DNA from 3 places in the Citrobacter sp. RHB25-C09 genome. Region 2 is predicted to be linked to each of the others. Evidence: riboswitches for the same ligand, from Rfam matches in the RefSeq annotation. Region 2 holds a riboswitch; each other region holds the start of a gene.

Region 1 (2,268 bases), 1.2 Mb from region 2:
GGGCCTTCAATCATCACCTGCACATCGTATTCCCACGCGATTTTAGTCAGTTCACCCAGCGTATGCAGTTCGGAGAACTGCGCCTCGTCGTTGGCATCCTGAATCGAGCCGGGGCGCAGGCCATCGCCAAGAGAAAGTGACACGTCATAGGCGGCGCAGATTTCGCAAATCTCACGGAAGTGCTGGTAGAGGAAATTCTCTTTGTGATGGGAAAGGCACCACTTCGCCATGATCGAACCGCCGCGCGAGACGATACCGGTCAGGCGCTTCGCGGTCATCGGCACGTAACGCAGCAGCACGCCGGCGTGGATGGTGAAGTAATCGACCCCTTGTTCCGCCTGTTCCAGCAGCGTGTCGCGAAAGGCTTCCCAGGTGAGATCTTCGGCGATCCCGTTAACCTTCTCCAGCGCCTGGTAGATCGGCACGGTACCGATAGGCACCGGACTGTTACGTAAGATCCACTCACGGGTTTCGTGGATATATCGTCCGGTGGAAAGGTCCATCACCGTATCCGCGCCCCAGCGAGTCGACCAGACCAGTTTTTCCACCTCTTCTTCGATGGAGGAGGTGACCGCCGAGTTGCCGATGTTAGCGTTGACCTTCACCAGGAAGTTGCGGCCAATGATCATCGGCTCGGATTCCGGGTGGTTGATATTGGCGGGAATAATGGCGCGACCGGCAGCGACTTCGTCACGAACGAATTCCGGCGTAATATTTTCCGGCAGGCGTGCGCCGAAACCTTCCCCCGGATGCTGGTGGCGTAACACTTCGCTGCGGATACGCTCGCGCCCCATGTTTTCGCGAATCGCAATAAATTCCATTTCCGGGGTCACGATCCCCTGGCGGGCATAGTGAAGCTGGGTAACGCGGCGTCCTGATTTGGCGCGTTTTGGTGTCAGCAGGCCAGTGAAACGCAGTTCGTCCAGACCGTCATCGGCCAGACGTTCCTTCGTGTACGCTGAACTGCGGTCGTTCAGTTCTTCGCTGTCGTTACGGGCGTCAATCCACGGCTGGCGCAATTTTGCCAGGCCCTGTTGCACGTCAATCGTCACGTCAGGATCGCCATACGGGCCGGAGGTGTCGTAAACCGGAACCGCTTCGTTCTCTTCGAACTGCGGGTTCTCTTTGCTGCCGCCGATAAGCGTTGGACTCAACTGGATTTCCCGCATCGGTACGCGGAGATCGGGTCTGGAGCCGGGAATATAAATGCGTTTTGAGTTGGGGAAAGCAGTGCCTTCCAGGGTATCGATAAAGTGTTGGGCCTGTGCGCGCTGTTCGCGGCGGGACAATGGTGTAGTGGCAGACATAGCTCATTCCATAAAATTAAGGACGTGGCTTGCCAGACGACGGATGGAGTAATGGATGTGCGCCGCCCGTGAAGGCTGGTGCATAAAGCAGAATTACTCTTGTTCCCTTCGCAGGTATTAACCTGATCAGGTTCCGCGGATCCCGAATTAACGGTCTCAGCCCTTTCCACTTATTCCTTCGTGCTGCCCTGAGGCATTACGTCGGCTTAGGTGAAAAACAGGCACTCCGACAAGATAACTTCCCCTCCTGAGAGGGGGACATTTGTAAACTACGCGTTAACTGCGCAGAACTCAAGCAGGCCGTTTGATTTTGGCGTTCTCATGCATGGCCTCAAATACCAGCATAATCAGCTTGTCTTCCAGCACGAACCGGGCTTCCAGCGCTTCGCCGATATCCGACAGTGCCTGTTGAAATTCAAGGCAATTATCATGATCGATTGCGGTTTCCAGGCTGGAATCGTAGTAGTCCATGATGTGTTGCGTATTGGCTTCCAGCAGCGGCCAGATCTTTGTCGCTGCTAAAAGCTGACCGTTCCCTTCCAATTTATGCAGAATACGTTCATAAATACTGAAGTGTCCGGTGGAGAGGTAATCGACCAGGCTCTGGCAAAAATCATCCAGCGCTTTTTCATTCAATCGCATGTACGATTCTTTACCAGGTCTAATGCCAACCAGATTGTTGTAAGCCACGAGCAGGTGCTTACGTACATGCAGCCAGCGATCAACCAGTTTATTACTTCCACCGACGCGTTCTGTCAGGTTTTCCAGCTGGTTTAACATGTTCGACTCCAGAAGTTTAGATTTTAAAACTGCTCACTCAAAAATTGTAAAAATTATGTTAGCAACATGCCAGTGAAGCTAAGGTAGTGCAAGAGCTATGGATCGTATAATTGAAAATTTAGATCACGGCTGGTGGATCGTCAGTCATGAACAAAAATTATGGTTGCCCGGTGGAGAATTA
Region 2 (2,268 bases):
AACGCGGCAAGGGCCACCGCCACCATCAGCGCGGCGGCGGATATCCCTGGAATCAGCCAGCCAGGAATTAACGGCTGACGGCGCGTTGCCATTCGCTAATCCATGATTGACGCTGAGCTGCCACTTCGGCTGGTGTAAATTGCAGCGTGGTGGTGGGTTTGGTGAGTTGGTCGAACCCGGCTGGAAGAGGGATATTTGTTACGGGATACATCCAGTTGCCGGTCGGGATCGCGTTCTGGAATGCGGGTGAGACCATAAACGCCAGGAATTTCTCTGCCAGTTCCGGCTGTTTACTTGCCGCAGTCCGTGCCGCCACTTCGACCTGCAAATAATGGCCTTCACTGAAGTTCGCGGCAGCGTAGTGATCTTTTTTCTCTTCGATAAGATGGTAAGCCGGGGAGGTGGTATAGCTCAGCACCAGATCGCTTTCCCCTTTCAGGAACAGACCATAGGCTTCGCTCCAGCCTTTGGTCACGGTGACCGTTTTGGCCGTCAGCTTCTGCCAGGCTTCCGGTACTTTATCGCCATAGACTTTCTGCATCCACAGCAGCAGGCCGAGTCCCGGCGTGCTGGTGCGCGGATCCTGATAAATCACCCGCCACTTCTGGTCGCTCTCCACCAGTTCCTTCAGGCTCTTCGGTGGATTTTTGAGTTTGTTTTTGTCGTAAACGAAGGCGAAATAGCCGTAATCGAACGGCACGAAGGTGTCATTCGTCCAGCCGCCAGGTACGTTGACGGTGTCGCTGGCGATGCCGCTTTTTGTGAACAGACCCGTCTGCGTGGCTGCTTCAACCAGGTTATTGTCGAGCCCCAGTACCACGTCAGCTTTGCTGTTTTTCCCTTCCATGCGCAGACGGTTGAGCAGCGAAACGCCATCTTCCAGCGCGACCAGTTTCAGTTCGCAGTTGCAGTCGGCTTCAAAGGCTTTTTTGACTGACGGACCAGGGCCCCAGTCGGCGGCGAACGAGTCGTAGGTATAGACGGTAAGCACGGGCTTAGCGAAAGCGGGCGCTGCACACAGGAGTAAGAATGGAAGATATTTTTTTAACACTTTGCACCTCAATAGATGGGTGGCAAAGGATTTTGAGCGCTAGCCTCAAATCCCTTCGCCGGCATTATCCGGATCAGGTTCGACGGGTATTTCTCAGCCCCTACGCATCATTCTTCACGCTGCTTCTGCGTAGTTTTATCTGGCACCCCGTTGAGAACGGCCTAGTGTAATGATTTTGTTGCTAAGCAGCAATCATGGGTCTGGTGGCGCAAACCACGCTGATTTAAAGTCGAACCAGCCGAGGGTGTTCATGCGTAAACCACGCATACTGCGCTGTCCCTGAATAATCAGCCAGTGGTGGATCAGCGGTACAATTGCTTTGCTGGCAAGCAGCTGCTGGCACCATGTTGCCAGGTTCATCTCACCAGTACGCCAGCGTGTAGCATCCGCTTCCCAGTCTATTGGGATACAGTTTTGCAACAGCGGAACTTCACACAGGTGCGCAAATAATGAGAAGTCCAGCGGGAGTGTGAAGTTGGCGCTGTTCAGCCAGATATCACTTTCAATTTCCCCGGCGTGCCACTGATCGTAGTCGATCTCCTGGATTTCCAGCTTAACCTGCTGTTCAGCCAGTAACTGACTCATGATCTGTGCAATGATCTGATGCTCAACATGTTCGCGATAGTAGGTCAGCGTGAGGGTTTCCAGCCCGGCGGGTTTTTCGCCGTGTCCTGGGCGCGCGTGGTGCCAGCGGGGGAGCAGACCGTAAGCAGGGAACCAATGCCGCTGGTTCTGCTCGTCGGCGCAATAGAGTAAATTGCTGGGTGACAGAACCCGACTTACCCATTCCCGGACCTCACTATTTGCGCCCCGATGGGTTCTGGCGTCGAAGAGGAGATAATAACACCCCTCTTCCAGGCGACTTTCAATGGCTTTTTCGTCTTCCACCGGCCCCTTCAGCGTTAAACCGCCGTTCGGTTCCTCGCCAATATCAGGAAGGACCCAGACGTTAACTTCATCAATCAGCGCACGGTAGCCAAAGTAGTCGTCAAAGGCGTGAATTTTGAGCTGATTGCGGGTGTTACGCATTACCGCATAAGGGCCGGTACCAATGGGATGGCTGGAAAAATTGTTCAACGTCTCCCACTCGCGCGGCAGAATCATTGCGGGCACCTGACCGAGCAGCCACGGAAACCAGCGGTCCGGTTGGGAAAGCGTGATATCTAATGTCCAGTGTGTTGGCGACACAATTTCGCTGATGTGCGTATAAAGCGGTA
Region 3 (2,268 bases), 1.9 Mb from region 2:
TCCCGATCTTGGTGGTATCAATGCGAACGTCGCTGAACACTGAGTCGAGCTGGGCAGCAACAAAATCGGGTTCGATCCGGTATACCGACTGAACGCCGCGCGTATTCTGCGCCACCAGCGCCGTAATCACTGAGCAACCGTAAGCGCCAAGAGCAGAAAATGTCTTAAGATCGGCCTGAATGCCCGCGCCGCCGCTGGGGTCAGTGCCGGCGATGGTTAACGCATTGATTCGTTTCATAACTGCACCTCCGCATCCAGGTTGTAAAGCGCATCAAGAAACGCCGGAATAAAGCTGCCCGGCCCGTGACATTCCGCCGTTGCGCGCTCACCGGCCTGTTTCATCCAGCTACAGCCTGAAGCCACGTTTTCCAGCAAATTACCCGGTAGCGCGCAACAGGCCGCAACTACCGCAGAGAGCGCGCATCCAGTGCCGACGACTTTCGTCATCATAGGGTTCCCCCCTGACACGGCGATGGTACGCTGGTCGTCTGTGACGTAATCCGTTTCACCTGTCACCACCACGATAGCCGCAACCTGCTTTGCCAACGCTTGTGCAGCGGGTAAGGCCGCAATGGCGGTATCCGTCGTATCGACACCGCGCCCACCGGCTGCCATTCCTGCCAGCGCGAGAATTTCCGACGCGTTGCCACGAATGGCGGCTGGTTGTAAAGAAAGCAGCTCAAGACAGAAGCGGCGACGAAAATCGAGTCCGCCCACCGCAACGGGATCCAGCACCCACGGCGTTTTTCCGGTATGCGCCTGTGTAACCGCCGCGTGCATTGCCGCTGTTTGTGACTGTGTGAGCGTGCCGACATTGATCAATAGCGCATCGGCCACGCTGGCAAACTGTCTGGCTTCTTCAGGTTCAATCACCATTGCCGGTGAAGCGCCCAGCGCCAGCAGCGTATTGGCAGTGAAGCTCTGTACAACATCATTGGTCATACAATGCGTTAAGGGTGAAAGAATACGGAATTGTTGCAAGGTACGAGCCGCCAGGGTGCGGCTGTGCAGGTCAGGCTGCATGATTACGCTCCTGCCCGCGCGAAGAAGTGACACGAGCAGTGTCTGACTTCCCTACGCTGGCATTATCCAGATCAGGTGGTACGGGTATTTCTCAGCCTTCGCAAGGAAGGGCACCCCGAGTCAAACTACATAAAAGAGATGTAGTGCATGCAGCCTAAGGTAATCAAAACCCTATTGCAAGGGCTGAAAGGGGCAGGTAAATCTCCACGACCAATTCCGGATATATTCTATATTGAAGGGGGAGAGAGAGCGTAAGGTTACATTTGTTACGATATTTATGGGAATTTCACAATCACGTGCTTGTCAGGTGTATTGCATCACGGGAAAGATACACAACTGATTTAGCAGACTTAACACTGGAGAGCGTAGAAGTATGAAAAATAAATGGGTGCTGGGCACGCTGTTCCTCCTGTCCAGTACGGTGTGGGCCGCACCTGCTGCAACTGCTGCCACCAAGGGGATCGATCAATACGAACTCAGCAGCTTTGTCGCCGACTTCATTCATTTCAAACCGGGCGATACGGTGCCGGAAATGTATCGCACCAGTGAATACAATATCAAACAGTGGCAATTGCGTAATTTACCTGCACCGGACGCCGGAACGCACTGGACTTACATGGGGGGCGCGTATGTGCTGATCGGCGACGCTGATGGCAAGATCATTAAAGCCTATGATGGCGAAATTTTTTATCATCGCTAAAAAAACGCACCCGCATAAGGGTGCGTAAATGGTCTGCTTTGAACACGTTTTAATGATAATCGACAACCACTTTCACTCTGCTCATGGCTTCACCTGCCGTCACTTTCCCTTCATAGGTTCGAGTTCGTGCGTAGATATTTATTGGCACGGTGCCTCCCGTAACTGCTGACGACGTGTAGGGGTGGGAACTGCCATATCCAATACTTGTCGTTCCATCCATTGATAGCTGAAATCCCACCGCACCTGCACTGGCGGAAGATGTGCCATAGTCATTGGTCAACGTCACGGCATCCGTCGCCAATGGACTGATCGGTTCAAAATAGAACACAACGTTATCCGGGGTAAATTTCAGACTTCCTGAACCGCTCCCCTGACAGGTAAATTGTACGGGATGAAGTTCGAACGGCTTTTTATTCAGGTCGTTGATATTTATAGTGCCCAAATCAATCTCCTGGTCACCAAACGCACAGGTCGTAATATCGAGATCCATAAGAAAATTGATGGTGTAATTGATTTTTTTGTCCAGAGCGCAGTTTGTGACATTC

The links. A riboswitch is a leader RNA that binds a small molecule or an ion and turns the genes downstream of it on or off. The one in region 2 is predicted to bind thiamine pyrophosphate.
Region 1: another riboswitch for thiamine pyrophosphate. It lies ahead of thiC (phosphomethylpyrimidine synthase ThiC); the one in region 2 lies ahead of thiB (thiamine ABC transporter substrate binding subunit).
Region 3: another riboswitch for thiamine pyrophosphate. It lies ahead of thiM (hydroxyethylthiazole kinase); the one in region 2 lies ahead of thiB (thiamine ABC transporter substrate binding subunit).

The regions. Positions count from the first base shown of each region.
Region 1 covers NZ_CP057483.1:4,072,444-4,074,711, reverse strand. Annotated here, with positions in the region: gene thiC (phosphomethylpyrimidine synthase ThiC) at 1-1,307, opposite strand, end outside; TPP riboswitch at 1,394-1,546, opposite strand; gene rsd (sigma D regulator) at 1,599-2,087, opposite strand; gene nudC (NAD(+) diphosphatase) at 2,185-2,268, shown strand, end outside.
Region 2 covers NZ_CP057483.1:848,377-850,644, forward strand. Annotated here, with positions in the region: gene thiP (thiamine/thiamine pyrophosphate ABC transporter permease ThiP) at 1-92, opposite strand, end outside; gene thiB (thiamine ABC transporter substrate binding subunit) at 68-1,051, opposite strand; TPP riboswitch at 1,084-1,211, opposite strand; gene sgrR (HTH-type transcriptional regulator SgrR) at 1,244-2,268, opposite strand, start outside.
Region 3 covers NZ_CP057483.1:2,763,897-2,766,164, forward strand. Annotated here, with positions in the region: gene thiD (bifunctional hydroxymethylpyrimidine kinase/phosphomethylpyrimidine kinase) at 1-238, opposite strand, end outside; gene thiM (hydroxyethylthiazole kinase) at 235-1,023, opposite strand; TPP riboswitch at 1,055-1,151, opposite strand; gene HVY19_RS12955 (RcnB family protein) at 1,397-1,723, shown strand; gene HVY19_RS12960 (fimbrial protein) at 1,773-2,268, opposite strand, start outside.